One region of the Herminiimonas sp. GW821-FHT09C12 genome, then DNA from elsewhere that is predicted to be linked to it. Evidence: predicted binding sites of a transcription regulator. Region 1 holds the regulator's gene; the other holds the start of a gene.

Region 1 (16,279 bases):
CACCACCCGTCAATACACGCGCATGCGTACTGATCTGTAATTGGCTATCGATCACGATGCGCTGTGGTTGACGTGGCGTATCGATGGCACGCACATTCAGTTGCGGATCGTCTTCCATCACGGTACCGATACCAGTCAGAATGGCACAGGCGCGCGCGCGCCAGTAATGACCATCAGCGCGCGCTTCATCGCCGGTAATCCATTGGCTGATGCCGTTATGCAAAGCCGTCATGCCATCCAGGCTGGCTGCCGACTTCATGCGCACCCACGGCTTGCCGTGCTGCATGCGTGACAGGAAGCCGATATTGATTTCGCGCGCTTCCTCTTCCAGTACACCGCATAAGACTTGTATTCCAGCGGCTTCCAGTCGCGCCAATCCCTGTCCTGCCACCAATGGATTCGGGTCAGTGATGGCCGCGACCACACGCGCTACACGCGCACGAATCAAGGCATCAGCACAAGGCGGCGTGCGGCCGTGATGGCTGCATGGCTCCAACGTTACATATACAGTCGCACCAGCCACATCAAAGCCGCGATCGGCTGCATCGTTCAACGCTTGTACCTCGGCATGCGCATGACCTACCGGTTGCGTATAACCGGTGCCTATGATTTTGTTTTCCTTGACGATGACGCATCCGACGCGCGGGTTAGGTGTCGTCGTGAACATGCCTTTGGCGGCTAGTTCCAATGCCAGGCGGATACCTTGTACGTCGCTATGAATTTCCACGAGACTCTTTGTGTATGGTGATAAATAATCGATATATGCAACCGTCGCTGATGCTGATCAACAAGTTGCCGCTTCCTTGGTCGGATTACACACGCGTGGCCGACCGAGAAAATTGATCACGATCTTGCGCGATTGCGGCCCCAGTTCCAGCAACCAATTCCCCGATTGCGAAGTCTGGCTGCTCGCATTGGTGCGCGTGCGTCCAGTGCCATTGAATGCGATATATTGTACTTTCGAATCGGTAAAGCTGGGTGTGATCCGCATCTCGCGATCAAGCGCATCGTGGGAATACACAATAATTTCATCCACATCCGGACGTTGATTATTGTTTTCATCGATGAAAACGACCCAGCCATTATTCCATTTCAATCCATCTTTCGGCACCAGATCGACACGCGTACCGCGATGTATCGCTTCCGAGCGTGCCAGATTAACCGACATAAACAAGGCATTCGTCGCTGTTGCCAATCGCTGGCTTTGTATCATGCTGCGGAAACTGGGAATGCCGATGGACAAGGCAATTCCTACGATCGCCAGTATTGCCATCAACTCAACAACTGAGAATCCACTGCACCATTTGATTTTAGTATGCATGGCATCACCAACAATGATTTGCACCAGCCATTTTTTCACCAGTACTGGTCAACATCAATTTTCCACAGACTGGATCACGATAACTGGCATTCACCTTATTCGTTCCCGGGTGTGCGATCAATAACACGCAATTTCGGATTTCTTCGTCATTGCATGCCTGTGCGCTAATTTCATACGCACTCACCTTCGCGTGTTCACCAGAAAACCAGTTGAATCTCTTTTCGTTTACATCTGTGGACGAGGATGAAAATGGCATATAAGTCGTATGCAGGGAATAATAACGCTCTTGCTGTTGCATGGTCTTCATCAATGCTGCACGCCCCTCTGCCCGCTTCGTCTTTAATATTGATTCTTGATATGACGGAAAGGCAATTGCGGAAAGAACTGCCATGATGATTAACACAACCATCACTTCTATCAGTGTGAAACCGCCACTGCTTCGCATGATGTCATCCTATTTTTTGTTGAGTGAGCTACGTAATTCGACCCAGTTGACAATTTCTCGCCAGCTCAGGCGACCAGCAATCTTGACGGTCTCAAGTGCGCTTTCTTTCATCGATTCGCCCACGTTTTTTACCTTGCCGGTCAGAGGATCAATAACTTCCAGTTTTTCCTTGATGCGGCGCTTGCCAGTGGCATCGCGCTCCGTCACTTCGTTTGATGTTGCCACCACCATCATCGGAACATTCACCGCACCCATGTTTGATAGGTAGCCAGTCCAGTTTGCACTGACAGACAAGCCAGTGAGCACATCCAGTACATAGGAGCGCCCACTCGCGTTTTTGCAAGGATCATTACTGGGAATCAAGGTATTGAAGAATAATCTTCCATCGACAATCTGTGCGGAACTGATGCTGCGCTCGCCCGTTTTATCAGAATCAATGAAGTCGAAATACCAACCCTTCTCACCAGAACCAGCGCTACCATATTTGAAAGCGTCGCCGCTGATTTCCAGCATGTCGTTGCTAGCGGCGCTGACTGCCAAACGTCTTTCTGCAAGCTGCTGCCGTCCAGCGATCTTCTCGCCTGCATTATCTAGAATCCCGTAAAAAGATTGTTTTCTGAAGCCGATTTCCTGAATATCACTCGCTTCCATGAACTTCCCCGTACCGAAGGACACTAGATAACCTCGTTCAGGTGCAAATACGACAGTAGCCTTTTGTGTGATGGCTTGCCTATTCTTGTTCGCATCCATGGCGACGAATAAAGGCTTGGACGATGCACCGCCAAAAACATTAGTCCACGGTACGCTTCCGCTGAAATCGAAACGCCACATATTTCCCTGCAAATCGCCAGCATAGATAACATCCACTGCGCCGTCCCCGGCAAAGGTGAGTGCAGGCGCAGCCAAACCATTCGGCAGATTTTGATCGCTGATCGGGACGTTGAATTTGAAATAATTAAGGCCAGCTGTCCATTTTTCCGATAGTGTCTTATCAAGCGCTAACAGAAAAAGTGCACTCGATGCGCTTGCATTGAATTTCCCTTTACCGTCATCCCGATAGTTATTCAGTCCACTGGCAACGACGGCAAAGTATCGGTACGTAGGCACACCTTTGACAACACTCACTTTAAATTTCACAATGCTTGCCGGGCCAAAAACATTACCGATGTCAGGATCATCTGTATCGGTAAATTCCCATACAACGCCGGCTCCTTGCTCAAATTGTTCCGGTGAAGTCACATCCAGTGCAAACACTCCCTGTGCACCGCCGCCCATGCCGGATACCAACACACTGCGCCATTGCTTGCCAACACGCACTTCGGCGACCGTAATCGCGCCATCCACATACGGGAGATGAGTAGTATTCGGCGAAGTCAATTGTCCTAGACGATCAAACAATGCATGTGGAATATAAGCAAACAACTCTTCACCAGTCACTGCATCAAAGGCATGCAACATACCGTCGCTCGCGCCTACATACACCGTTGGACGACGCGCCCTGTGTACCTCATGAAACTCGCGATAATCAGCACCTTGCACATTGCTGGAAGGTGCGCCGACAAATACCGGAACACTATGCACAATCGCACCAAGTACGCGATCACGTGCACGGAAGATGCCTTCTGCCTGACCTAGTTCGTATCTACGCCCACCGCGCAAATAGTCCAGACGTTTTTCGCCTAATTGATCGTTGGTACCGTTAAGTGGTGATGTATTCAGCGCTGCTCTTTGCACAGTGGACAAGTTAGTCCAAGAGAAGGGAATCATGCTCAACGATAGATCGCTGTTTAATCTCGCAGTGTAAATACGGCGTGCATCTGAGTCTGGCCTCGCCGGGGACGATCCATTACCAGTCAACAAATCTGCTGCATCCCACTCGGCAGATGGAGCATTGCCTCCCGTCTGCTTTAATGGCAATTTCTTCAAACTCCCGCTCCATGTCAGCGGGTTGAATCCTGTCTGATACAAATGCGCGCCGTCACCGGACATATTTATCGTAGATACCGTCGCACCCGATATGGTTAATTTTCCTGCGGGATCAGAAGTGCAACGCATAGAAATCAAGGGATCGCTGACAAGATCAACTTCCGGAGCGGCAATCGCATGAGTGCTCATGAACATGGATAACGCGTAAACAAGACAAACTCTCATCGGCCAGCCTTGCGATAAATCGTTTGTAATACCACTTGTGTCGTCTCACGCGTACCAAAACCGATAGCTGTAATTCGATAGAGATACTCAACTTGATCGGTACTTTCACCTATCTTTCTATGCGTTATCAATTCAATGATGTAGCGCGGTGCTCTATCCGGCAGCGAACCAGCACCTGTTTGAAAAGACTGTCCGGTAAATCTGCCGTATGGCACGGACTGGCTTGTTTTATCCATCCCATCCATGAAGTTGACGGTTTGCCATACAGGGGCAACACCTTCTGTCGCAGAGCGACACAAACCCAGATAAATATTCTGTACACCACTACTGCAAACAGCGTCTGCTTCACTCGGAAAACCAAGCGCACTGCTGCGGGAGAAAATATGGCTACGGGATCTATTCACATCCGGTGAATGTTCAATATCCATTTCTGCATCCAGCAACGCAGCTTCGGCAGCCTGGAAAGCAATCTGCCTATCTCTATCGTTGCGCGATGATTTCTCACTCTGCAAGGCAATCTGCGCCGCGGCGATTCCCAGTAGCAAAACCACAACCAGCATCAATAACGTGACGACCAAAGTCACGCCATGCTGATAACGTCGGCAACAAGCTCTCACGCACCGCTACCCGCGACATCATTACGCAACTGTATGGTTTGCGTAAAAACTTTCCTGATCCGATTGCGCACGGAGCTCAGCAATGCATCTTCCTTGATGCGCACACCTTTATCGCTGGATGCATGCATATTCGCATATTCAGCACCAAACAAATCGTGCTCAGCAATCAAGGCATCATCACGCGCTGTTTGCGAACCGCGTATCAATAATGAAAATTTGATTGAACGCACCCGCTTCCAATACGTCTTGCGATTTTTATCTGTTGCACGCGCTACAGCGTTAGCCCCAGTCAGCAACAAACCATCATCCAAATCGTCGACCGCACTTGCATTGATAAAACGATCCGGCAAACCGTCGCCATCCACGTCGATGCCATACAGAACCTGAAAAGACTCCACACCACGCGCAATGGCATCTGCATTCCAGCTTGTTTTAGAACGATATTTGCAACGTAGTTCAGGTTCACCCGCACTATCCTTTGCTACAAAGAAGATGCTCCAGCCACGTTCCTGTTCAGCATCAGTTGATGACGTTGCAGCAGGAACGATCAAGCCAGCACAGTTAAGGACAGCATCGCCATCACCGAAAAAACGCAAGGCCAGAATATCGCTACCATTGACCACATCGGAAGAGGAAGAGACAGGTGACTCCAGGCCAGCTGTAGTTTTCTTCAAGGTCATCGCATCCATGCCCATCACGTTCGGACTGAAATCGGAGGAAGCAAGAGCTGGCATCCATTCGCTGCTCCAGTTTTCATGTCCTGCCTGGCGTATCGCACGCGATAAGATTTCCATCGCATAGCGCCCTGTTTCCTGGACGTGCCCACTCTGATCCTGCACGACGTAAGCAGCCTTACTCGATAACAGCAAGCCAGTTACCGTCAGCAAGATGAACAAACCCAGCGTCATCGCGATCATTAATTCAATGATCGTCCATCCTTGTTGGCGTGACATGAAAATCGCTTGCAGACAGCGGATTGAATTTACCCGCCTCATTTAGCATACGGTGCAACAGTCAGTACTACAGTTGGCGTAAATGTTTTTCTACTTTCACCAGACGACTTGTCATCATGGTTTTTATCCGTCCAACCGATTTTGATTACCAACGACGCAATCGATGCCATCCCGGTCGCGGCTACACAATCCCAATTGAAATGTCGATTCGCACTATTCCACGGTTCAGCATCCCGACAAATACGCACGCGTCCGCCAGGCAATTCATTATCGATGCGACGCAACCATCGTTCGATATCAAAATTGGCTAGCTGTCCCGCATCACAATGCGTATCGGCACCGTAGCAATGATGGAGAGATTGATGAGAACTTGTGATTGAAGATGATTGATAATCGACGCGCACATACGGATTAATCGCATCATCCAATTGCATCTGGCTGACATTCGCGCGCATCTTGTCTGCCATTTCCGTCGCAAGATGCAATGCCTTGGTTTGAAAAACAGATTGTTGCGTTGTCCGTAAAGCGGTCAATTGCATACCGGCCGCACCGATCACACCAACTGCCAATACAAAAACCGAGATCAATACTTCAATCAGCGAAAATCCATGTTCCGTCGATGCCATCATCCAGTGTCTTTCCCCAATGTGCGTGATGCTCAGTTAAGGTGAACTGCATTCCTCAAAGATAAATAGCCTCTTTGACAATTATTATTGTGGCAATTTTTTGAAATTTTTCGTATCCCATCAATATGGGAAATTTTATTAAGCGATAAATGGGAATGCCATATACGCCATGCATCTGCAAGCAGGTGCATGGTCTTTCAAGCTTGGAAATTCGAAGAGTAAGGTGATGAAGAAACTATTGGATGCGGACTAGATGTAGTACGAGATGCTTAATGATTGTTGCTGCAATGGGGCTGAATTAATCATGCGCATTGGCAAGTGCTAGAGCAACGTAAGCAACAAGATACTTGCTCTTGATTTCATCCAGAGTACGTATTTTGATATGGCGACGCAACTTGCCCTTACCTTCAAGAACACTCCAATCATCTTGCAAATCGCAACCACGACCGAATTCGATGGATACATGTTCAGCATAGGCATACACACCGCAGAAGTCTTTCGGCGCTGCGAACATAAAGCCGCCATACATCACACGTTCTGAAGCGTTCGGTACTGCCGCATAAATCGTCTTGCGGACTGCCTGCACCAAATCGTATCGCTCCGGATTAACGAGGCGAAGATCGCTCAGCAGTTGCTCGACTCTGGCGTCACTCATGGATCAATCAGGAAGCAATCGGCGTGCACAGCTCTACCAGGGAGCCGTCAGGACAACGCACGTAGGAAACGATTTGTCCCCACGGTTTGGCCGTCGGTGGCGACAGCTCTGTAGCACCTATAGACAACGCTTTTGCATGCGCCGCTTGTACATCGTCTGTTGTGAAGGCAATTTCAATACCGAGTGGTTTGGGTGAAGTGTGGGCAGCAATATGCCCTGTTGAATAATTCATCTCAGCGAGATCGTGCGCTGCAAATGCCAGCGTCGTCGCGCCGGTTTCCAGCTCACCATAGGTGCCGGATTCATGCAGAAAGCGTCGCGAGAATCCGAATGCCTGCTCAAAGAACTGCAAGGATGCAACCACGTCCGGAACATAAATGATGGTGTAGGCGAATTTCATTCGTCGTTAGCTAGCGTTATTTGGCTGGAGGTTTGCGCTCACGCCCCACTTCGGCAATCGCATCCTGGAATTCTGCCACGTCTTCAAAACTCTTATAGACCGAGGCAAAACGAATGTAGGCAATCTTGTCGAGTCGTTGCAGCTCACGCATGACCAGCTCACCGATCTGACCGGACAGCACTTCGCGTTCGCCACTGGAAAGCAGCTTTTGTTCTATACGATGAATCGCAGCATCAACTGCCTCGGCCGAGACAGGACGCTTGCGCAAGGCCAGTTGCAAACTGCCTTGCAGCTTCTTGGGATCGTAGTCGGTGCGACTGCCGTTCTTCTTCACGATCACCGGCATCGCTAATTCGATGCGCTCGTAAGTCGTAAAACGTTTATCGCAATTCACGCAGCGACGACGACGACGTATGCTGTCGCCCTCTTCCGAAACGCGTGTATCGAGAACCTGGGTATCGTCGTGCTGGCAAAAAGGACATTTCATCGCGGTGCGTGGCCTTATGAATCGTTACGTCAGCGAAACAAATATGTTCATCTGCAAAATGATGCAAAGCAAATACTAATCTAAGCCAACATCCCAAAATGGCCTTGCCTGAGTAAATTACTCAGACAAGGCCATTTTGCTGCGCCCTTCACTTCAATGAAGAGCACTTTTCAACTACAACAAACTTTAAATCAAAACGATCAACCGTAGACTGGGAAGGCTGCGGTCAATTTTTTGACTTCGGCTTTCACGCGTTCGATGGTTGCTGCATCGTTTGGATTATCCAATACGTCAGCGATCAGATTGCCGACCTTGGTTGCTTCCGCTTCCTTGAAACCACGTGTAGTCATGGCCGGGCTGCCGAGGCGAATACCGGAAGTGACGAATGGTTTTTCTGGATCGTTAGGGATCGCGTTCTTGTTACAAGTGATGTGTGCTGAACCGAGCAAGGCTTCTGCATCTTTACCTGTGATTTTCTTGGCGCGCAGATCAACCAGCATCACATGCGATTCGGTACGGCTGGAAACGATGCGCAGACCGCGTGCGATCAGTGCTTTGGCCAATGCGTCCGCGTTCTTCACGACTTGCTGTTGATACACCTTGAATTCAGGCTCCAGGGCTTCTTTGAACGCAACTGCTTTACCAGCGATCACGTGCATCAATGGGCCGCCTTGCAGGCCTGGGAAAATCGCCGAATTGATGATTTTTTCGTGTTCAGCCTTCATCAAGATGAAGCCACCGCGTGGGCCGCGCAGGGATTTATGCGTGGTCGATGTGACGAAGTCTGCGTATGGCACTGGATTCGGATATTCGCCTGCTGCGATCAGACCGGCGTAGTGCGCCATGTCGACCATGAAGTAGGCGCCGATTTCTTTTGCGATTTTAGCGAAGCGTTCGAAGTCGATGCGCAATGCGTAGGCCGATGCACCAGCGATGATCAGCTTAGGTTTGTGCTCACGAGCCAGACGTTCCATCGCGTCGTAGTCGATTTCTTCTTTTTCGTTCAAGCCGTAGGAGACAACGTTGAACCATTTGCCAGACATGTTCAATGCCATGCCGTGCGTCAAGTGGCCGCCTTCTGCCAGCGACATACCCATGATGGTATCGCCTGGTTTCAGAACTGCCAGAAACACACCTTGGTTAGCTTGTGAACCGGAGTTAGGTTGTACGTTGGCAGCATCTGCGCCAAACAATTTTTTCAAGCGATCGATCGCCAGTTGTTCAACGATATCGACGAATTCACAACCACCGTAGTAACGCTTGCCTGGATAACCTTCGGCGTACTTGTTGGTCAGTTGTGTTCCTTGCGCTTCCATCACCGCAGGCGATGTGTAGTTCTCGGACGCGATCAACTCGATATGTTCTTGCTGACGGTTATTTTCCTTCTGGATGGCCGACCACAATTCTGCATCTGTTTTTGCCAGGGTCTGGTCTTTTGAAAACATGAATCACTCCAATCGTTCAAAAAAATGGGCAGGAAGCCATAATCCGATGCACAACAGCACGCCAAAACAGAATCGAACGAACTGTAAAGACATGCCTATACAAAGCAAAACAACAACCTGGGATCGAATGAGGGTGCCAAAATTTGAACGCGCAGGCAGCCTCAGTCGTACTCTCCATTCGGGCTACCCAGGCGCACGGCAATGAAATCTCACGCTTCACGGTGGATAGACCCACCTTACGACCTGATTTACCCATAAAAGCGGAGAAAATCGGCCGGATTCGCCAGTCACGTGAGACGAAATGGTGCGTAGATTTTACGGCAAGCGTCTGTTTTGGGCAAGCAGCACGCCTCGCCCTTCAAGATAAATAAATGACAATATCGCGCCGCGCGCCTACGGCGGTACGACTGATACAATCCCGCATCAAAAGCGGAAAATTGGATAAACCAACTATCTCCCCCGCTCACGCCACAAACCCGCATCACGAATGGATAGTCACACAACATGAAAATAGCTACCTGGAACGTTAACTCCCTCAAAGTCCGCCTGCCGCAAGTGCTGCAATGGCTGACTGACAATCCAGTCGATGTGCTCTGCCTGCAAGAAACGAAAACAGTTGATGAGAAATTCCCTGCGGCAGAAATTGAAGCCGCCGGATATCACGTCGTCTTCACCGGCCAGAAAACCTATAACGGCGTCGCCATCCTGTCGCGCCACCCGATTACAGATGTCGTCAAAAACAATCCCCTGTTTGAAGATGAACAGCAACGCATCATCGCCGGCACGATAGAAGGCATCCGCATCGTGTGTGCCTACATCCCGAACGGTCAATCGCCGGAATCGGATAAGTATCAATATAAGTTGAAGTGGTTGAGTGCCTTGCACGAATGGCTGGCACAAGAACAAAAGCAGCATGAAAATCTGGCCTTGCTGGGCGACTACAACATTGCACCGGAAGATCGCGACGTACACGATCCCGCTGCATGGGTAGGTCAGATTCTGGTGTCAGAACCGGAACGTGCTGCCTTCGTTCGTTTGCAAGAAATGGGATTCACCGATGCTTTCCGCATGTTTGAACAACCGGAAAAATTGTTTAGCTGGTGGGATTATCGCCAAATGGGCTTCCGCCTGAATCGCGGCATGCGCATCGATCACATCCTGTTGTCGCCATCATTGGCAAAGCGTTGCACTGCCTGCGTCATTGACAAGGTACCGCGCAAATGGGAACAACCATCCGATCACACACCAGTGATTGCAACGCTGGATTAAGCAGCGTTCAAACAATTCAACAGGCCGCTTTTGCGGCCTTTATTTTTATGGTGGAGATTTACAAAAGCAGTTGCCAGTAACCGACATCCACCCATTGATCGAACTTTCTGCCGACCTCCGGCAAATGTCCTACCTTCACAAAGCCCAGTTTTTCATGCAAGGCAACACTGCCAGGATTGGGCAATGCAATACCTCCGAATACGGCGTGTACCGACTGCTTGGATAACTCAGCAATCAATCTCTGATACAACAGCGTACCGATTCCTTTGCCGCCACTGTCTTCCGCGATATAGACCGAGCTTTCTACCGAATGCTGATACGCCTTTCTGATTCTCCATTTACCTGCATAGGCGTAGCCGAGTATGCGTCCCTGCTCTTCATATACCAGCCATGGGAATTCCGCTGAAACGTCTTTTATGCGCTGCGCCATCTCTTCGACACTGACGGCTTCCGTTTCAAAGCTGATGACCGTATTGAGGATGTAAGGATTGTAGATCTGGCAAATGGCGGCGGCATCTTGTGCAGTTGCCAAACGAATTGAATCGGACATGATGAAACTTCGCGAAGAAATAAATAGGGAATCTGTAGTGTAACCAAATCGGCGCTTTTTTATTTTCCTTGCCAACAAAAACAAGAAGCACCTTCCGAATGTAAAAATGCCCCGCTGTACAACACGGGGCATTTCAATATGTCGCTATACATCCACGACACGATCATTATTCAATCTCGCACATGGCAAGATTGAAGATCAACATCAGTCTACAGTCGCACCACTTTCTTTCACGACTTTCGCCCATTTGATCGATTCTTCTTTGACGAATGCAGCGAAGTTTTCTGGGGTATCGCCAACATAGTCAGAGCCGGTATCTGCCAGGATTTTTTTGAATGCTGGTTCTTTCATGATTTTCAGAGTTTCAGCATTGATCTTGTTGACGATTGCTTTTGGTGTACCTGCTGGTGCGAAGAAACCGTACCAAGCGTAGGAAACCACTGCTGGGTAACCAGCTTCAGCAAAAGTTGGTACGTCAGGCAATTGTGGTGAACGTTGTGCGCCCGATACTGCAATCGCTTTTACCTTGCCGCTCTTGATGTGCGGCATGATCGCAATCATGCTGTCGAACATCACAGGCACGTGGCCACCCAACAGATCGGAAATCGCAGGTGCCGAACCTTTGTAAGGAACGTGTGTGATATCCAGCTTGGTCACGCTCTTGAACAATTCACCAGTCATGTGCTGTGGTGTACCTGAACCAGCAGATGCGTAGGAAAACTGTGGCTGAGTCTTGATGTAAGCGATCAGTTCTTTCAAGTCCTTGGCTGGAACGTTAGGGTTCGCAACCAGCACCAGCGGTACGCGCAACAGATTGGTGATCGGCACCAGATCTTTGCTCGGATCGAAAGTCATTTTTTTGTACAGGCTAGGATTGATCACAATCGGTGCGCTGGACGTAATCAACAGTGTGTTGCCATCTGCTGGTGCACGCGCAACTGCTGCACTACCGATGTTACCGCCGCCACCGCCGCGATTATCGATAACAAAAGGATGGCCGAGATCTTCGGTCAAACGTTTAGCAACAGGACGTGCAGCGATATCGGATGGACCACCTGGTGGCCATGGGACGACTACGGTTACTGTCGAGTTCGGCCAGCTTTGGGCCAGAGCGCTTGCAGAAAAACTTGCTGCTGCGAATGCGCAAAGAAGTAATTTGCTGCCGCGGGATATTTGTCTCATTCTTCAATCCTTATAAAAATTAAACTACGCTTCAGAGATTGTGATCTTGTTGGCATACCAAACAATCACACAGAACCAGAATCGCTAAGGGTAAAGGCGATGGATGTTGCGCCTAGGGAAGGAAGGATACCTCAATTCGGATTCCGAATAACCATATTTACCGGTGGATATGCTGCTCATATCCAATTGATTTACTCAAGCATCGGGTACATCGTCCGCATACGCAGAACCAAGTGGCCCGAAATGCATTGCATAACCTGCATCTATCAATATGTTTTGCGCCCGCTCCAGAAAGGCGCGTGCTGTGGCGTTCGGCGCGTAGATGCATTGAATCTCTATAGAGAAATCCTGTCCGCGCGCAGCGGGATACAAGATATAAATCTCGCCGCTTTCTATCAAATGCAGATAGTTATTTATTTTTAATTGAAGTTTGACGAGATGATCGTCGTCCCATATCAGGTGATCAAGGATGCTTAACTTACACGAACCTGACACCTGATCCAGACTGACCAGATCGATCAACTCAGCTTGCTCGACCGTCATGCTTTAAATGAAGTTAACAAAACCATAGACTTGCATTTAACGTTTGACCAATTGCTTTTCAAACGCGATATCGGATTTGGTTTGCCGTCTCGGCTTTTGCGGACCGTAGGCTTTGACGAAGGTCACAAATTCATCCAGTGGCAGCCGTTCACACAGAACGACGGGCGCACCTTCTCCGGCGTTATCGACCAGATAAAACGATTCGTCGGAGGTACGCACCATCGCGTAGTGCTCGTTACCGCTGCGTTCTTTCAGCCGCTCGACGGCGGCTGTGGCTCGGGTTGATCTCACACTATGCTCCCGTATGTATGTGCCGACGATAAAGCATTCATCGCAAACGCGCCGTCAGCATCCAGTAGTGTTCAGTATGATGAACGCGCATATCTTTTAACAAAGGTCCAAGACGTTTGCGCAAGGTGCTATTGGTATAGTAATTCTTCAGAATCTCGTAACGTTCACCGTTTGGCAGTGCATGAATCTGGTAAGTATTGCCTTCCAGATCAGTACGCGCGATCACAGTTTTTTCGGTTTCTACGTGTGAGTTATCAACCAGCACCAACAAACCGTCCTGACCAATGATCTTGCGGATACGGGCTATCACTTCAACCTGATCCTGACGTTTAACGTGCGACCACCAGAAGCCGGCAAAGCAGGCGTTGAACTCGCCTTCGACTTGCGGGTCCAGCGCATCAGCAACGGCGAACTGCACGATCTCTTCCGGCAATTCTCTTCCCTTGGCCTGCTCGATCAAAGTCGGATTGATATCCGTTGCTAGCACTGAGGCTGCATATTCTGCCAATTCGTCCGTCCAGTAACCGTCGCCGCATGCGAGCTCCAGCACGTGCTGATCCGTCATGAACTTGCGCAGGTTCTCCATGATGTCGTCGAGCGCATCTGCGCCATCCGGATTTTCAATATCTTCTTCGTCGAAATTGTTACGGACCGCGTAGTACTCGGCCATATCGGTGTTTACCGGTTTTATCATGCTGCTCTTACTTCCAAAAAAATCGTGAATATTCTTTATAGTTCATACATATCTTTTTCGCCGCTTAATACTTGTTCAACCAGTTTGCGATTGAGCGTAGGCGTCAATAATTCGATGAACGTAAATACATAGCTGCGCAAATATGCGCCTTGCTTCAAAGCCACGCGCGATACATTGGTGCCAAATAAATGACCAACAGGGATCGCACGCAAATTCTTGTCGCGTTCGGGATCAAAAGCCATTCCCGCGATGATGCCTATGCCCATGCCCAATTCAACATAGGTTTTAATGACATCGGCATCGATTGCTTCCAGCAACACATCCGGCTTGAGGTTGCGCAGACTGAAGGCATGATCAATCTTGTTCCGACCGGCAAACGCACTATCGTAGGTAATCAGCGGATAAGCGCTGATTTCTTCCAGCGTAATCGATTTTGACTTCAGCAATGGATGATCCAGCGGCACCACCACTTGATGCTCCCACTGATAACAAGGTAGTGAAATCAAACCATCTATGCTGGCGATCGATTCCGTCGCAATCGCCAGATCGGCCTGGCCCATCAAGACCATATCCGCCACTTGCTTCGGATTGCCTTGCAATAAAGACAATCTTACTTTTGGGAATTTCTGTGTAAAGGCTTGCACCACCTTAGGCAGGGAATATCGCGCTTGTGTATGCGTAGTCGCAATTGTAAAGCTACCGCTGTCATGTGCGGCGAATTCATTGCCTATGCGCTTGAGGCCGTCAATTTCCTGCATGATCAGCTCAACCGACTTCAAAACGGCCCGTCCCGGCTCAGTCAGGCCGCGTATCCGCTTGCCGTGGCGCGAAAAAATGTCCACGCCCAGCTCTTCTTCCAACTCAATAATTGCCTTGGAGACACCTGGCTGCGAGGTAAACAGCGCCTTGGCCGCTTCCGTCAAATTATAGTTCTGTCGCACCGCTTCCCGAACGAAGCGAAGTTGATGGAGATTCATGTCTTCCCCTCATGTTTTCGACTGAAATTGCGTTCAATCATTTTTCATCATTGCTTATATCAAAAAAGCATATAAGCAAATAATTAGTAAGTAGTTTGGAATAAGGCTCAAGTTTATTACTATTCGCCCTACTTTGCGCGAGGTCTTATGTCCGTTACTTATATTGTTTCAGGTTTTGCTGTCGGATTACTGGTCGGTTTGACCGGTGTCGGCGGTGGCTCCCTGATGACACCTTTGCTTACCCTGCTGTTCGGCGTCTCGCCAACGGTAGCGGTCGGCACGGACCTCGCCTTCGCTTCTACCACCAAGATCGCAGGCACCTTTGCCCATCGTTACAAAGGCAATGTGCACTGGAATATCGTCAAGCAACTGTGCATAGGCGCCTTGCCTGCAGCCGTGCTGACGACACTCGTATTGAAGTATCTGGGCGGCCTGGACAAGGAAATCGGCCAGGTTATCCGTTATTCGATCGCCGGCTCGGTGATGCTGACCGTGATTGCCCTGATTTTCCGCACACGCCTGCAAAACTGGATGAGCGCCCATCCTAACCGTCAATTCCACGGTAAAAAACTGGTCACAGCGACCATAGTTTCGGGTGCAATTCTTGGCACATTGGTTACAATCTCATCTATTGGTGCCGGTGCAATCGGCGCCACCATACTGGTTCTGCTCTATCCACGCCTGACACCGGCTGAAATTGCCGGTACCGACATAGCCTACGCAGTGCCTTTGACCGCGATTGCGGCGCTCGGCCACTGGTGGCTCGGATCGATCCATTGGGAATTGCTAGCCATGTTGTTGCTCGGCTCCGTGCCTGGCATCACATTGGGATCACTGGCATCGCGAGCCATACCGGAAAAAGTATTGCGCGTTCTGTTGGCTACCACGCTGACGACCGTTGCCTTTAAGTTAGTTTACTAAGGAATTGAGATGTATCGCTACGATCAATACGACCATCAAATCGTCAAAGAACGCATCGCGCAATACCGCGATCAAGTCCGTCGTCGCCTCTCCGACGAGCTGGCAGAGGATGAATTCCGTATCCTGCGCCTGCAAAACGGCCTGTACATGCAGCGTCATGCCTACATGCTGCGCATCGCCGTGCCTTACGGCCTGCTGTCGTCGGCACAGATGCGCATGTTCGGCCATATCGCCCGCAAGTACGACCGCGGCTATGGTCACTTCACGACGCGCCAGAATATCCAGTTCAACTGGATCAATCTGGAGGAAACACCGGACATCCTGACTGAACTCGCTTCGGTCGAAATGCACGCGATCCAGACTTCCGGCAACTGCATCCGTAACACGACGTCGGACGAATTGGCTGGCGTTGCCGCCGACGAAATCGTCGATCCGCGTCCATACGCAGAAATCATCCGCGAATGGAGCACCTTCCATCCGGAATTCGCTTACCTGCCACGCAAATTCAAGATCGCCATCAGTGGCGCAAAAGAAGATCGCGCTGCGACTGCGGTGCATGACATTGGCCTGCACGTGATCAAGAACGAACAAGGCGAAATCGGTTTCCGCGTGATGGTTGGCGGCGGCATGGGTCGTACGCCTATTCTCGGCAGCGAGATCTGCGCATTCCTGCCGTGGCAACACGTGATGACTTATCTGGAAGCGATCCTGCGCGTCTATAACCAATACGGTCGTCGCGACAACATCTACAA
Region 2 (16,279 bases), 460 kb from region 1:
TGTAGGCTGGACGCCACGTATCGAGCATAGAGGGAAGCGCGAATGGTTTATTCGCTTCGTTCGACTTGTTTTTGTATTGATGGTGCGAAGGATATTGCTGAATTTTTTAGAGCTGAAAAGAGGATGTCGGAAGGTGATTTGAGCGGGTTTTTAGGGCGAGTTATCGCTCTCGATTTGGATGCGACTATGAGCGATAAAGTGTTTGGGCATAAAAAAGCCCGGTCTCTAGCGAGCCGGGCTTCCAGATAAAACGGGAAAATCAGCGCATGCCGGGCAACATACCTTTCATGCCGCGCATCATTTTCATCATATTGCCGCCTTTGAGTTTCTTCATCATCGACTGCATTTGATCGAATTGCGCCAGCATGCGGTTGACTTCCTGTACCTGAACGCCGGCGCCGGTCGCGATACGACGTTTGCGCGAAGCTTTGATCAATTCCGGTTTGGAGCGTTCTTGCGGCGTCATCGAATTGATGATGCCTTCCATGCGAATGACTTGTTTGTCAGCCATGCCCATATTGGCACCGCTGGCAGCCTGTTGCAGTTGCGCCGGGAGTTTGTCCATCAGATTGGACATGCCGCCCATCTTTTTCATTTGTGCCAACTGAGATTTGAAATCGTTCAAATCGAATTTGCCGCCGACCTTGATCTTTTGCGCGAGTCCGGCAGCGGCGTCCATATCGACGCCTTTGCGGGCTTCCTCGACCAGCGCGAGAATGTCGCCCATGCCAAGGATACGATCAGCCATGCGGGCTGGATCGAAGGCTTCCAGGCCGTCCAGTTTTTCGGCGACGCCAGCGAATTTGATTGGTTTGCCAGTGATGTGGCGTACCGACAGAGCGGCGCCGCCACGTGAGTCACCGTCCAGTTTGGTCAGGACGATACCGGTCAAAGGCAGTGCATCACTGAACGCTTTGGCGGTATTGATCGCATCCTGCCCCAGCATGGCGTCGACCACAAACAAGGTTTCGATAGGTTTGACTGCTGCGTGCAAAGCCTTGATTTCCAGCATCATGGCTTCGTCGATGCCAAGGCGACCGGCGGTATCGATGATCAGAACGTCGTGGTAATGACGTTTGGCGTAGTCCAATGCGGCCAGCGCGATATCGACTGGTTTGTCAGTAGGTTCCGACGGGAAGAAGTCTGCGCCAACTTGCGCCGTGACGGTTTGCAACTGACCAATCGCGGCAGGGCGATAGACGTCGGCGGAAACAGTCAGGACTTTTTTCTTCTTTTGCTCACGCAGATACTTCGCCAGCTTACCGACGGTGGTCGTTTTACCAGCACCCTGCAAACCGGCCATCAGAATGACAGCGGGCGGCTGGGTAGCGAAGTTGAGTTGTGATGCTTCCGGGCCGAGATCGGCGCCCATGATGGCGGCCAGTTCGCGTTGAACCACACCGACCAGTGCCTGACCAGGCGAGAGCGAACCGATGACATCTTCGCCCATCGCCTTTTCTTTGACGCGGCTAATGAATTCGCGGACGGCAGGCAGGGCAACGTCGGCTTCGAGTAAGGCCAGACGAACTTCGCGCAGCATTTCTGCAGTGTTGGTTTCCGTCAGGCGCGCTTCTCCGCGCATGGTTTTGACGGCTTTGGCTAGGCGTTGGGTGAGATTGTCGAGCATGAATGAATGGCTGAATATCAAAGAGGGTGAAGCAACAGGCTGCTGTGGGGGAATACACACTGCGGCGGCAAGCCTCATTTTAACCGATGCGGTGCCGGATGCGCCTAGGCATGAGAGATAGTTGTCCGTTGACCTTCTATATATAGTGCGTCAGCAGAAATGGGGCTTCTAGTCTGAATGACAAGGTGCCGTGCTGGATGAGGCGATAGGCAAGGATTCTTGCAATGTATTCATGTTGTATAAGCGTTTTCTCTCGGCTGATGGTAATGTCGCGAGAGCAATTCTTGCGATAAGCGCGGCGCCTTGTCAAAGAGGGCTGAGTATGGAAATTGCTAGAACATGAAACAAGGTGCGGTGGCGGTGTTTGGGCTTTTCTCCCGCAGGATGTTCGGATCACATGGTGTAAACTTAAATAATGTACACATACTTTTTTGTCTTGGCGGCTTTGTTCTATGCGGTTTGCGCATTTTTGCCGTCAAAAAATCGCATGGCGATTTCCATAGGCACCTTGATTGGTTGGCTTTTGCATGGCGGCGCGTTGTGGGTGGACGTGATCGGACATGATGCGCTGCGTATGGGATTTGCGATCATGTTGTCCGGTGCCTTGTGGATTTCTGTCGCTGCTTACTGGTTGGAAAATCGCAATTTCAGTCTGGATGGTTTGCGTATTCTGGTGCTGCCGTGTGCGGCAGTCGGTGTGCTGCTGCCTACAATTTTCCCTGGCAGCATGATTCCACTCATGGGTAAATCGGCACTTTTTCCATGGCATATTGCGATTGCGATGCTGGCTTACAGCACCTTAACGATAGCGGCTTTCCATGCCGTTCTGATGGCTTTGCAAGAATCCAAGCTGCATACACGTGTGAGTGTGCAAAAAACGGGCTGGTTCTCGTTGGCGATAGACCGTCTGCCGGCGTTGCTGACGATGGAAAAATTGCTGTTTCGTTTGATCGGTTTTGGTTTTTTCTTGCTGACCTTAACGGTATTGTCAGGCGTTATCTTCTCTGAAGAGTTATTCGGCAAGGCTTTCAAGTGGGATCACAAAACGATATTCACGATGTTGTCGTGGGTGTTGTTTGGTGTGCTGCTGGCTGGTCGCAAATGGCGAGGCTGGCGCGGCAAGACGGCACTGAGTTTTACGCTGACGGGTTTTGCGACCTTGTTTTTGGCCTATGTCGGCAGCCGCTTCGTGTTTGAAGTCATATTGCATCGGAGTCTTGCATGAAGTTGTTGTTGTGGGCCGTCGTCATTTTCGCGGTCATCTGGATACTCCGCAGTAAGAAATCATCGGCCAAGGTTGATACTCCTCCAAGGAAACAGCAAGCTGCCGCTCTTGAGGGCGAGGCCATGCTGACTTGTGCGCATTGCGGAATACATTTTCCTGCCTCCGAAGCGGTATTCAATTCTGCCAATACGGCATTTTGCAGCGATGAACATCGTCGCCAACATGTTGCGCGCTGATTCATGACCAGCATCAAACCTGTCCCAGAGGATACGCGGGCGACGTTCTGGCGTACCTTGCAGGCGTTTACTCTGACGCGTACTTTGATTGTGGGTGTTTTGCTCGGTTATTTCGGCATGAGTGCAGGCAAGTTATGGCTGCACAAAGAGCGCTTCTGGGACGCTTGTATTGTTTATCTGGTGCTAGCACTGGTTTTTGTGTTGCTGTCTTTGTACTGGCGTCGTCGCTTCCTGCTGCAGGTAGTAGTACAGATAGCGGTTGATATTGCGGCAATCACCATGCTGTATTTGTCGGCCGGCGGTATCAAGAGCGGCTTGGCGATTCTGTATTTATTCCCGTTGGCGGGTGGGGCAATTCTTGCGCCGCTGGTGCTGGCATTGTTTTTTGTCTCGGCTGTTACTTTAGTGCTGCTGGCAGAAAATGGTTATCAGTTGCTGAATGAAAATGCGGACATCTCATCTTCGCAGGTGGGTTTGTATGGCGCGGCATTTTTCATCGTCATCTTTGCGATTAACCGGCTGGCTGCACGTCTGATCAAGCAGGAATCGCTGGCGCTGGGACGGGGTAGAGCCTTGCATGTGCAACAGGTGATCAATCGCCTGGTTATCGCCGACATGGAAGATGGCATTCTGGTGGTCGATCGCAAGGGGCGCGTGTTGACAAGTAACCCAGCGGCTGCACGCATGCTGGGGCTGACATTTCCACATGAAAAAGCATACGGCAAACTATCAGATATGGTGTGGCTGGCACCGATAGCTGCGGCTTATTCTTCCTGGAGTGCTAATTCAGGTTTGCGTGCGCCCACTCAGGCGAATACACAGGCGCCGACCTTTGTTTTCATCAAGCATACGGAAGACAATACCTTGCAAGGTGGTACGACAATCATGGGTGGTCGCCGTGAGTTGATGACGCATTTGAAATTGCGTTTTGCCAAAGTGGATGCAGACGGCGTACTGGAAGATCGCGTCGTGATCTTTTTGCAGGATGTGACTGAAATCGAAAATCAGGCGCAGCAACTGAAGCTGGCATCGATGGGCCGTCTGACCGCAAGTATCGCGCATGAGGTACGTAATCCCTTGTCTGCAATCGGTCACGCCACCTCACTGTTGATAGAAGACGAGCCGAAGGCAAGTCAGCGCCGCCTGCTTACCATCATCAGTGAAAATGTGGCGCGCTTGAATCGCATGATTGAAGACATCTTGAAGCTGTCGCGCAAGGCGCATCAGTATCACGAGCCGCTTAGTCTTGGGCTGCTGTTTGATGATGTTTTGGCCGAGTTGCGAGAAACACATGAACTGCAGGAAGGCATCATAGAGGTCGGTGATATGAAGCCGTATAAAGTCCGTTTCGATCCGTTGCATTTGCGCGAAATCGTCTTGAACTTGCTGACAAATGCGTTACGCTACGCGAGTGGTGCGCCCGGCAGTATCCGCATCTATATAGTGTCCAATATTGGACATAGACTTGAACTGCACGTGCAAGACAATGGATTGCAGATTAGTTCGGCAGTCCGGGCCCACTTATTCGAGCCGTTTTATACGACCTCTAATAAAGGAACTGGCCTAGGCCTTTATCTGGCGCGCGAACTGTGCCTGAATAATGGCGCGATGCTGAACTATGAATATAGAACGGATGATGGGCACAATTCGCCATCCGGTCGATTTGTGATTACTTTTGCCACTAACGAAGCTGTTTAAATGTCGATCAACCGTAAAAGCTGCACGCAATGACTTCACCTCGCATCCTGATTGTTGATGATGAGGCAGATCTGCGTGAACTGCTGGAAATCACACTCGTCAAAATGGGCTTGGATATCGATAGCGCCCAGAATCTGACTGTCGCGCGCGACTATCTTGCCAAAAATGAATACGCACTAGTCTTGACCGATATGCGCTTGCCGGACGGCTTGGGCATAGAGTTGGTGCAGGAAATTACCGCGCAATACAAGAACACACCGGTTGCCGTCATTACAGCGTTTGGCAGCGCCGACAATGCGGTTGTGGCATTGAAGGCAGGTGCCTTCGATTATTTATCCAAGCCAGTAGGACTGGAGCAATTGCGCGTGATGGTGCGTTCTGCTTTGCGCATCAGCCAGACTGGCACGGATCAGCCCAGCGAAAAAACTGTTGCACCGACTGCGTTGCGTTTGATGGGGCAATCGGATGCGATGCAAGCCTTGCGTGCACAAATCGCACGTCTGGCACGCAGCATGGCGCCGGTTGCGATCAGCGGGGAATCCGGCAGCGGCAAGGAATTGGCCGCACGCGATATCCATGCGCAAAGTGCACGTAGCGACAAATCTTTTATCGCAGTCAATTGCGGCGCGATCCCGGAAAATTTGATGGAGGCGGAATTCTTCGGCTACCGCAAAGGTGCGTTTACCGGTGCGGTGGACGATAGAGATGGCTTCTTCCAGGCAGCCAACGGCGGCACTTTGTTGCTGGATGAAGTGGCTGATCTGCCGCTGGCGATGCAAGTCAAATTGCTGCGCGCGATCCAGGAACGTCGCGTGCGCAAGGTCGGCGCTACAGTTGAAGAGCCGGTTGATGTCCGTATTATTAGTGCGACGCATCAAAACTTGCACGACTGCGTCGGCAAAGGGACGTTTCGGCAGGATTTGTATTACCGCCTAAACGTGATCGAACTGAATTTGCCACCACTGCGTGAGCGTCTGGACGATATTGCCTTGCTGGCAAAAACGATTTTGACGCGACTGGGTGCTGAGCAAACCACATTGACGCCAGCTGTACTGGAAGCGCTGCAGCATTACTCCTTCCCCGGCAACGTGCGCGAGCTGGAAAACATACTGGAACGTGCATTGGCATTTTCCAACGATGGATTGATAGAGGTTGCTGATCTGGTATTGAAGGCGCCAAATGCAGCGAAAGCCGTGGCTGTTGCTCCGCAAGCAGAACTTCTCGCCGCTCCGTCAGATGTGAAAGTAGTGGAGATGGCGACAAGCGTCACTTCTTCTGCGCGTGACTTGCCGGAATCACTGCCGGATCATCTGGACGATGTCGAACGCGAAATCATTCGACGTGCCTTAAGCAAAACACAATTCAATCGTACGCAAGCAGCCGAACTGCTCGGTATCAGCTTTCGTCAATTGCGCTATCGCATGCAGCGACTAGATATTAATGCACCGGAATAAGACCGTGCAGAACAGACCATCACCATTTCAGATCGATGCAGACGGTTGGGCCGCAGGTGTTACGCGCCTGCCATCACCTAATTTTGATGTGCGGGCAGAAGGAACAGAAATTGCATTAGTCGTTGTGCATAACATCAGTTTGCCTCCGGGGCAGTTTGGCGGTTCGTATATTTCTGATTTATTTTTGAATCAATTAGATTACAATGCGGACCCCTATTTCGATCAGTTGCGACCTTTACGTGTTTCGGCACACTTTTTAATTCGTCGGGATGGTTCAGTGTTGCAATTCGTTTCGGCGAATGATCGGGCATGGCATGCTGGCGCTTCTTCCTTTTGCGGGCAGGAGCGTTGCAACGATTTTTCGATTGGGATTGAGTTGGAAGGTACGGACTTTGTACCATTTGAAGATGCGCAATACGCTGCGCTGGCATCATTAACTGTTGCATTAAAAGCTAGTTATCCTTTAATGAACGTTACTGGCCATGAGCATATCGCACCAGGTCGCAAGACCGATCCAGGGCCGTTTTTTGACTGGGAGAAGTACGAAGCACGCTATCGTTCCTTGCAACGCACAGCGATCAATATGGGCACTGAATCGGCAGATTTGGCGTTCCGCATAATGTAAAAAATACCGCGTGGCAATCCCATATATTCATATAAAAAAATATATCGAAAACTACTGAAAAATTGATTGCATCCTTGAGTTTCGCGCACTAGAATTAGTGCAGATCGTAGCTTTCGCACTAGATGTAGTGAATTTATCGGTCCCACCTTCAGTTTGTTCAGTTCTAGCGCCTCAAAGTAATTTGTTAATTCATATTAGTAGGGAGTTCTGAACAGATGTCATATAGATAGTGTCGGTATTAGCGTTCAACGCAAGCATGCGTTGACTATATATACGGCTCATACGAATGATTTTCGCGAAACCGGTAGCACCGGTTTTCTCTCTTAAAACAAGTACGGCAATATTGCCGACAACCCTTATCGAAGGAGTCGTAATGCACTCTACGCAAGAAACTTTAGCCAAGTCGCCGACAGACATTGGCAATATCGCGCCCCTCGCGGTTGCAGCATCGACCTCTGATACTAATAGTGCAGCTTTGGGCGACTATCGCATCTTGCGCCGTAATGGCGCCGTCGTCGGTTTCGAACCGTCGAAAATTTCCATCGCTGTGACCAAGGCCTTTTTGGCTGTCAATGGCGGACAAGGTGCGGCATCCGCGCGCGTCCGTGAATTGGTTGAACAATTGACTTCCAGTGTGGTGAACGCTTTGGTGCGTCGCCAACCAGCTGGCGGTACTTTCCACATCGAAGATATCCAGGATCAAGTTGAATTGGCGCTGATGCGTTCGGGCGAGCACGATGTTGCGCGCGCTTATGTCTTGTATCGTTTTAAACGGATGGAAGAGCGTGCGCAGCAGCATGCAGCTAAGCCTACCGTTGAATCCGAGAACCAATTACACGTCACCGAAAATGGCCAGCGTCGTCCGCTGGACATGAATCAAGTCCGTGACCTGATCAATGCAGCTTGCATCGGACTCGAAAAACACGTTGATGCAGAAGCCATCCTGCGCGAAACAGTCAAGAATCTGTATGACGGCGTACCGGTTGAAGAATTGCACAAGTCGGCAATCCTGGCAGCACGCGCGCTGATGGAAAAAGATCCTGCATACAGCACCGTGACAGCACGTTTGCTGATGCACACAATTCGTAAAGAAGTATTCGGCAGAGAAGTGGCGCAAGCCGCTGCGCCGGCAGAGTACCTGGTCTATTTTTCGCAATTCATCCAAAAAGGTATCGCAGCAGAACTGCTCGATGCCAAATTGGGCGAATTTGATCTGAAAAGACTGGCTGAAGCATTGAAGCCAGAGCGCGATCTGCAATTCGGCTACCTCGGTCTGCAAACCTTGTATGACCGTTACTTCCTGCATATTGCCGATCAACGTATCGAAATGCCGCAAGCGTTCTACATGCGCGTTGCAATGGGCTTGGCACTGAGCGAAAGCAATCGCGAAGAACGCGCAATCGAGTTCTACAACCTGTTGTCGAGCTTTGACTTCATGAGCTCGACACCAACCCTGTTCAATTCCGGTACACAGCGTTCGCAATTGTCGTCATGCTATTTGACAACAGTGGGCGATGACTTGGCTGGCATTTACGATGCCATCAAGGAAAACGCATTGTTGGCGAAATACGCTGGCGGCTTGGGTAACGACTGGACGCCAGTTCGTTCGCTCGGCGCGCATATCAAAGGTACCAATGGCCGTTCGCAAGGTGTGGTGCCATTCCTGAAAGTGGTCAACGACACCGCTGTTGCGGTTAACCAAGGCGGTAAACGCAAAGGTGCGGTCTGCGCCTACCTGGAAACCTGGCACATGGATATCGAGGAATTCCTCGACCTGCGTAAAAACACTGGCGATGATCGTCGTCGTACGCATGATATGAATACCGCGAACTGGATCCCGGATCTGTTCATGAAGCGTGTCATGGAAAAAGGCGAGTGGACCTTGTTCTCGCCATCCGATACACCAGACTTGCATGACAAAGTCGGCAAAGCATTTGAAGCGGCTTACACCGGCTACGAAGCCAAAGCTGCGCGCGGCGAGTTGAAACTGTTCAAGACCATCCAGGCGCTGGATCTGTGGCGCAAGATGTTGTCCATGCTGTTCGAAACCGGCCATCCATGGATCACATTTAAAGACCCATGCAACATCCGTTCGCCACAGCAGCACGTCGGTGTCGTTCACAGCTCGAATCTGTGCACCGAGATCACGCTCAATACCAATGAATCGGAAATCGCAGTCTGTAACTTGGGTTCGGTCAACATGCCGGCGCATATGAAGGACGGCCAGCTGGATCACGTCAAACTGCAAAAAACCATCCGTACCGCGATGCGCATGCTTGATAACGTGATTGATATCAATTACTACGCAGTCGATAAAGCACGTGATTCCAACCTGCGTCATCGTCCAGTCGGTCTCGGTATTATGGGTTTCCAGGATTGCTTGCATATGATGCGTATTCCATATGCGTCCAATGATGCAGTGCAATTTGCTGATAAATCGATGGAAGCAGTCTGCTATTACGCTTACTACGCATCGACCGAGCTGGCAGAAGAGCGCGGTAGCTACAGTTCGTACAAAGGTTCCTTGTGGGATCGTGGCATCCTGCCGCAGGATTCGCTTAAATTGCTGGCAGAAGAGCGCGGCGGTTATCTGGAAACAGATATGAGCGAATCGCTGGATTGGGCGCCATTGCGTGCACGTATTCAGCAATTCGGCATGCGCAATTCCAACTGCGTAGCGATTGCACCGACAGCGACGATTTCCAACATTATTGGTGTTTCGGCTTGTATCGAACCGACTTACCAGAATCTGTACGTCAAATCGAACTTGTCCGGCGAATTCACCGAAATCAATGAATACTTGGTGCGTGATCTGAAAGCACGTGGCTTGTGGGATGAAGTCATGATCTCCGATCTCAAATACTTCGACGGCAGCCTGGCGAAGATTGATCGCATTCCGCAAGACCTGCGTGCGATTTACGCAACAGCATTCGAAGTTGAGCCATCGTGGTTGGTGGAAGCCGCATCGCGTCGTCAAAAATGGATAGATCAAGCGCAATCGCTGAATATCTACATGGCTGGCGCATCGGGCAAAAAACTCGACGACACCTACAAATTGGCATGGTTGCGTGGCCTGAAAACCACTTACTACCTGCGTACCATGGGTGCAACGCATACTGAGAAATCGACCTCGAAAACGGGCGCATTGAACTCGGTAGATTCCGGTAGCGGCTCATCTTCCGGTGTATCAGCACAAGAGACGGACGGTCCAGCTTGCATGTTGCGTCCTGGTGATGCCGGATTTGAAGAGTGCGAAGCCTGCCAATAAGCAGCAAAAAGCAGCATCGCGAAGTGAAAATAAACACGCTTCGCGATGCTAGATTGAACTTGAGTCAAAGAATGTAGCCAAAGCACTATAAGGTTTTGTGCTGCAGTAGCGATGCCAAGAGCATCAGCAGAATACGAATAAGGAAATAAGTCATGCTAAGTTGGGATGAAGAAGTTACTCCGGCAGCACCAGCGCAACCGCAGCCTGCATTGCAACCGGTTCTGCAGCAAGTACGTGACGCAGCTGCGCAACGTGTGCAAACGCAGCAAGATGTCGCACTGAATCCGGTTGTGGTGGAGAAGTCTGCCGATGGCGTTGATCCGACTCGTCGCATGAATGCAGCCGACAAGCGCATCATCAACGGTAAAACTGACGTCAATCAATTGGTCCCGTTCAAATACAAATGGGCCTGGGACAAATATCTGGCTGGTTGCGCAAACCACTGGATGCCGCAAGAAATCAACATGCAGCGCGATATTGAACTGTGGAAAAATCCGAACGGTCTGACCGATGACGAGCGTCGTCTGGTCAAGCGTAACCTCGGCTTTTTCGTCACGGCGGATTCGCTGGCTGCCAATAACATCGTGCTCGGTACCTATCGCCACATCACGGCGCCAGAGTGCCGTCAGTACCTGTTGCGTCAGGCATTTGAAGAGGCGATTCATACTCACGCTTACCAATACATCGTTGAATCGCTCGGTCTGGACGAAGGCGAAATCTTCAATGCTTACAATGAAGTCGAATCGATCCGCGACAAGGATCAATTCCTGATTCCATTCATTGATGTGCTGACTGATCCTGAGTTCAAGACCGGTACGGTTGAAACCGATCAGACATTGCTGCGTTCGTTGATCGTATTCGCGTGCTTGATGGAAGGCTTGTTCTTCTATGTCGGCTTCGCACAGATCCTCGCGCTCGGTCGTCAAAACAAGATGATGGGTGCTGCAGAGCAGTATCAATACATCCTGCGTGACGAGTCGATGCACTGCAACTTCGGCATCGATTTGATCAACACGATCAAGCTCGAAAATCCGCATTTGTGGACCCCGCAATTTCGCGAAGAAATTAAAACGTTGTTTTTACGCGCAGTAGAGTTGGAATATCGCTACGCAGAGGATACAATGCCGCGTGGAGTGCTTGGACTGAACGCACCGATGTTCAAGGGTTATTTGAGATTCATCGCAAATCGCCGTGCACAACAAATCGGTTTGGAACCGATGTTCGAACAAGAAGAAAATCCATTCCCATGGATGAGCGAAATGATCGATCTGAAAAAAGAGCGTAACTTTTTTGAGACGCGGGTCATCGAATACCAGACAGGTGGCGCGCTCAACTGGGAATAAATAATTTGAACATCGCGTGGTAGCAAACGCGAATTGAACAGCACCAAAAAGTAGTTCCCAACATGCAGTCGCTATCAACAGGAATTACAAAGACTGCAGAAAACAGGAAAGGCAACAACCAAATTTAATGAACAGTAGAAGACCGATACGATCTCATCTGCTCAAGCCGCATCATCTGATTCAGTCAGGTGAGGCGGCTTTTTTCTTTAAAAAAAGTTTGTTCTTTCAGAAACAGAATTCCAATGCTGGCGTGTACGCTGGCGTTTTTTTTGGCTATAGCGGTAGCGCTGCTACGACGTACGCATAGTCATGTAAGGCTGAAGTGCTGCATAAGTGAGGGGATGCAGCAGTTCAGCTGGAGCCGAATTCATTAGCGCAAGCAACAAGTACGCTTGTGCCGATGAATAATTCGCCCAAACCATCGCGATGGTGCGGGAGGGTTTCAAACCTAGAAGCTTGATTTTTTCCATCACGTGAAGGAGAAACAAAATGGCAACAGCAGCAAAAAAACCAGCAGCTAAGAAACCTGCTGCAAAGAAAGCAGCAGCTAAAAAACCAGTTGCAGCAAAAAAACCAGCCGCCAAAAAACCGGTAGCTAAAAAAGCAGCAGCTAAAAAGCCTGTCGCTAAGAAAGCTGTAGCTAAAAAGCCAGTGGCTAAAAAAGCAGCAGCCAAAAAGCCAGTAGCTAAAAAAGCTGTAGCTAAAAAAGTCGTTGCTAAGAAAAAGCCAGTGGCTAAAAAAGCAGCAGCCAAAAAGCCAGTAGCTAAGAAAGCTGTAGCTAAAAAAGTCGTTGCTAAGAAAAAGCCAGCGGCTAAAAAAGCAGCAGCCAAAAAGCCAGCGGCTAAAAAAGCAGCAGCTAAAAAGCCAGCAGCTAAAAAGGCTGTAGCCAAAAAGCCAGTAGCTAAAAAAGCAGCAGCTAAGAAGCCTGTCGCTAAAAAAGCAGTGGCTAAGAAAGCAGTAGCTAAAAAGCCTGTCGCTAAAAAAGCAGCAGCGCCTAAAAAGCCTGCAGCCAAGCCAGCAGCAGTAGCAGCGCCTGCAGTCAAGACGGTGTTGAATCCGGCAGCAGCATGGCCGTTTCCAACGGGCACACGTCCGTAAATCCAGGTTCGCTTGGATGCGCCTGGTTAAATTCAGGCACAATCCCGCTGTGTGGCTTTTGTCGCACAGCGGTTTTTTTTTAAGGAGCCTCCGTGCTGGATAGTGTATTTACGCTGATTATTGACACCGTTGCTGTAGTGCTGGCCGGTGCTTTATTGCTCAGATTTTGGATGCAAGCTGTGCGTGTACGCCCGCCGATAGAGCTTGCGCAATTTACGTATAAATTGACTGATTGGCTGGTACGTCCTTTGCGTCGCGTATTGCCGGGTGCCGGTGGTTACGATTGGGCTAGCGTGATTGGCGCGTTCCTGGTCGCGTTGCTGGCGACGGCCTTTGATGTGTGGTTGAGTGGTGGCTTTACACCGCAGACGGTATTGCTGTTGGCAGTGCTGCGCGTTGTTCAGTGGGCACTATATGGCTTGATCGGTTTGATCCTGATCGAGGTGATTTTTAGCTGGGTCAATCCACATGCGCCGCTGGCGCCATTTGTGCGTGCTTTGAACGATCCGCTGATGCGGCCATTGCGTCGCATTGTGCCCTTGATAGGGACGATCGATTTGTCACCGCTGGTCGCGCTGATCTTGCTGAGGATAGCAATTCAGTTGGTGACGACGCTGGTTGCGTCATTGCTCTGAGATAAGATTTTCTACTGTGCTGGCGAAGGAGTCTATCGCCAGCACATCTTGCATCGCTTTGCTTACAGTCGATAGCCGAACGCTTGATGGAAGCGGTCGTCGATCTCTGTACGTGACAATACGTGGTTCTGTGGACCTTGATGTGCGATCTTGATGGAACCCATCAGGCTGGACAGACGTCCAGTTGTCGCCCAATCCATACCATTGGTCAAACCAAACAGCATGCCGGCACGGAATGCGTCGCCACAGCCGGTTGGATCTACAACCTTCTCTGCCTTTACGCACGGAATCATCAGATGTTCGTTGCCGCTGAAGATTTCCGCGCCTTGTTCGCCGCGAGTAACAACCAATGCCGAAACGCGTTGGGAAATTTCCTGCAGCGACAGACCTGTACGCCCGGTTAATAATTCCGCTTCGTAATCATTGACGGCAACATAGGTCGCCAATTCAATGAAGTTCTTCAATTCGTTACCGTTGAACATAGGCAAGCCTTGGCCCGGATCGAAGATCAAGGGAATGTTCAAGTCAGCGCAATGCTGAGCATGTTGCAACATACCGTCACGGCCGTCTGGTGCGACGATGGCAATCGCTACATCACCGGCATCAGCTACCTTGTTGTAATGCGAGAAGCTCATGGCACCCGGATGGAATGCATTGATCTGGTTGCCATCTGCATCTGTCGTGATGAGCGCCTGGCCGGTGTAGGCGTCGTCGATGGTCTTGAGGCATTGCTGTGAAATCTGCAATTGTTCCAGACGCTCGCGATAGGATGCGTCATCCTGACCTATGGTTGCCATGATGAGCGGATCGCCACCGAGCAATTTCAGGTTGTAGGCGATATTGCCGGCACAACCGCCAAACTCACGGCGCATGGTCGGTACCAGGAAGGACACATTGATTTTGTGCAGTTGGTCGGCCAGCAATGATTCAGAAAAGCGACCTTCGAAGGACATGATCGTATCGAAAGCGACGGAGCCACAGATTAAGGATTTCATAGGTAGGGATGGAAAATGTTAGGTAAAGAATAGGAAATTGGTCGCAATCATACACTGTGTATTTCGCCTGCGGCCAGAGTCTGACGATACGGAGTTTCTTGCTGATGGCTAAAGCGGTCTGATTTAGTCCCGTGCTTACTGAATGTATGAACGCTGCTAATCAGGGATAGAACAAATACACGCGGTAACCGGATGCCTTGATTTGCGCCAGTTCAAAAGACAGTTTTACGCTGCGTTCGCTACGGGAGGCAAAGCCGAGTCGCATGTCTTCGGCACTGCTGAGGTAATCGGTCGGATTGAAAACGCGGCGCAATAGCGGTTTTTCATTTGTATCGTTAAGGGTGAGTTCAATATGCGGCCACTCTTGTGGCGTGCTGCTGTAGTTGCGTAGCAGCGTAGTGAGTACAAACGTATCTTTGTTGGTGGCTAGCGTTTGTAATTCGCTGGACTCGATAGATACTTGGTCTATCTGGGCTGGCAGATCGATACGGCAATTGAGCATGCTGCACATTTGCGTGAGTATGGGTTTTGCCTCCGGGAACCAGCCGGCGATTTGATTGCGGAATACGTAAGTACTCTGCACAAGTGCTGCAATGAGTAAAACGAAGGAGCCTACGCTCAGGAAAATGCGTAATTTCCGGCTCAGACGTTGTCGCTGGCGACCATGTTTGAGAAAGCTAGGTTCATCTTCCGCATCGACTTCATCCAGTGCATCGTGTTCTTCTGCGCGGGCGGATTTTTTACTGCCGCGCCATGGTCTGCGCTGCAAATCCTTCATCGCTTCGTCTAACTCGTCGGGTGCATTCGGGTCGTATGTAGACTGAGCAGTTTCGGCAGTGATTTCATCCGGTAGATCGCGCGTGAAGTCCAGCAAGGTCATCCGTTGCAACGGATCTTCCGGTTTGTTTTCTTCGTATGTGGATATTGCCGTATGGATATCGGCGTCACGCTCAAAGCCGGCGGGGATGTCGAAATCTATTTTGCTGGCCGGAGGAGGGGTAATGATCGCCTCTTCGCTCGCAGCAGCTACTTCATCCGTTTCATCCGATGTTTGTATGGGCGCTGTTGCGGATTCTGTGACGGCAGGTGCTGGCGCTTCGGTTACCGGAGTGTCACTGGCAACAGGGGCGGGAGTGACTGGTGCGGCATCTTCTGATGGCAGCAGATTCTCGATGCCGTTGAAAATTTCCTTGCAGTAGCCGCAGCGCACCAGCCCTGCGCGCAACTTCAATTGATCATGCGCGACGCGAAACGTCGTTTGGCAGTGAGGACATTGAGTCGCGAGTGCCATGGTGTGCGCTATTGTCGGCCTGACGATTCAGTACCGGATGGCAGGTGACCGGCGAGGGCGACCCAGCCTTCGTGCTCAGCCCATACGCTCAGCGCGATGAATGGCGCATAAGCAGCAGTGACTTCATCTACTTGAGTAGCGAGTACGCCTGACAACACCAGTTTGCCGCCTGGATTGACGCGTCCCGACAACATCGGTGCCATCAATTTCAATGGGTTGGCGAGGATGTTGGCAACGACGACGTCGAATGCGTGTGCGTGGCCGGATGTGGCGAATTCGTCTGGTACGTAATACGCGATATCGCAATGATTGCGTTCAGTATTGAAGATGGCTGATTGAATAGCTTGCGGATCAATATCGATGCCGATGACTTTTGCCGCGCCCAGTTTTTCTGCCACCATGGCGAGGATGCCGGAACCACAACCGTAGTCGAGTACGCTTAAATCGGTTGGTGGGTTTGCTTCCAGCCATTCCATGCAGAGACGTGTGGTTGGGTGGCTACCGGTACCGAAGGCGAGACCAGGATCCAGCTCCAACACCAGTGCATCCGGATCAGGAGCATCGTGCCAGCTTGGAACAACCCAGATGTTTTTGCCGATATGAATGGGTTCGAATTGCGATTGCGTTAAACGTACCCAATCCTGCTCAGCAACCGGACGTAATGTAAAGACAACATCGGCGGCTGCCAGGCCAACAGCGTTGGCTGCTTCGGCCACGATGGCAGCCTGATCGGACTCAACCGGAGTGAGTGCGACGACGCGGCTGTGTTCCCATGCGGCTTCTT

The links. Region 1 encodes NrdR, which represses ribonucleotide reductase genes. Its sites were predicted from a motif close to CACNANATNTNGTG; they were not measured.
Positions count from the first base shown of each region.
Region 2: the regulator NrdR is predicted to act here: its motif matches at 6,982-6,995, upstream of AC07N2_RS07675 (ribonucleoside-diphosphate reductase subunit alpha).

Region 1 is NZ_JBWKPC010000001.1:2,061,881-2,078,159, reverse strand. It holds gene ribD (bifunctional diaminohydroxyphosphoribosylaminopyrimidine deaminase/5-amino-6-(5-phosphoribosylamino)uracil reductase RibD) at 1-727, opposite strand, end outside; gene AC07N2_RS09810 (GspH/FimT family pseudopilin) at 785-1,321, opposite strand; gene AC07N2_RS09805 (type IV pilin protein) at 1,326-1,766, opposite strand; gene AC07N2_RS09800 (pilus assembly protein) at 1,776-3,887, opposite strand; gene AC07N2_RS09795 (pilus assembly PilX family protein) at 3,914-4,501, opposite strand; gene AC07N2_RS09790 (PilW family protein) at 4,531-5,487, opposite strand; gene pilV (type IV pilus modification protein PilV) at 5,526-6,116, opposite strand; gene AC07N2_RS09780 (DUF1801 domain-containing protein) at 6,412-6,768, opposite strand; gene AC07N2_RS09775 (VOC family protein) at 6,776-7,168, opposite strand; gene nrdR (transcriptional regulator NrdR) at 7,185-7,655, opposite strand; gene glyA (serine hydroxymethyltransferase) at 7,856-9,100, opposite strand; ZMP/ZTP riboswitch at 9,279-9,401, opposite strand; gene xth (exodeoxyribonuclease III) at 9,605-10,369, shown strand; gene AC07N2_RS09755 (arsinothricin resistance N-acetyltransferase ArsN1 family B) at 10,428-10,919, opposite strand; gene AC07N2_RS09750 (Bug family tripartite tricarboxylate transporter substrate binding protein) at 11,124-12,101, opposite strand; gene AC07N2_RS09745 (DUF6572 domain-containing protein) at 12,297-12,644, opposite strand; gene AC07N2_RS09740 (hypothetical protein) at 12,681-12,935, opposite strand; gene AC07N2_RS09735 (class I SAM-dependent methyltransferase) at 12,973-13,629, opposite strand; gene AC07N2_RS09730 (CysB family HTH-type transcriptional regulator) at 13,665-14,606, opposite strand; gene AC07N2_RS09725 (sulfite exporter TauE/SafE family protein) at 14,754-15,527, shown strand; gene AC07N2_RS09720 (nitrite/sulfite reductase) at 15,537-16,279, shown strand, end outside.
Region 2 is NZ_JBWKPC010000001.1:1,596,916-1,613,194, forward strand. It holds gene AC07N2_RS07640 (hypothetical protein) at 43-249, shown strand; gene ffh (signal recognition particle protein) at 260-1,627, opposite strand; gene AC07N2_RS07650 (cytochrome C assembly family protein) at 2,043-2,852, shown strand; gene AC07N2_RS07655 (PP0621 family protein) at 2,849-3,088, shown strand; gene AC07N2_RS07660 (sensor histidine kinase) at 3,092-4,786, shown strand; gene AC07N2_RS07665 (sigma-54-dependent transcriptional regulator) at 4,816-6,240, shown strand; gene ampD (1,6-anhydro-N-acetylmuramyl-L-alanine amidase AmpD) at 6,227-6,865, shown strand; gene AC07N2_RS07675 (ribonucleoside-diphosphate reductase subunit alpha) at 7,239-10,133, shown strand; gene AC07N2_RS07680 (ribonucleotide-diphosphate reductase subunit beta) at 10,286-11,476, shown strand; gene AC07N2_RS07685 (histone H1-like DNA-binding protein) at 11,966-12,574, shown strand; gene AC07N2_RS07690 (YggT family protein) at 12,667-13,209, shown strand; gene AC07N2_RS07695 (carbohydrate kinase family protein) at 13,272-14,204, opposite strand; gene AC07N2_RS07700 (DUF3426 domain-containing protein) at 14,365-15,495, opposite strand; gene prmA (50S ribosomal protein L11 methyltransferase) at 15,504-16,279, opposite strand, start outside.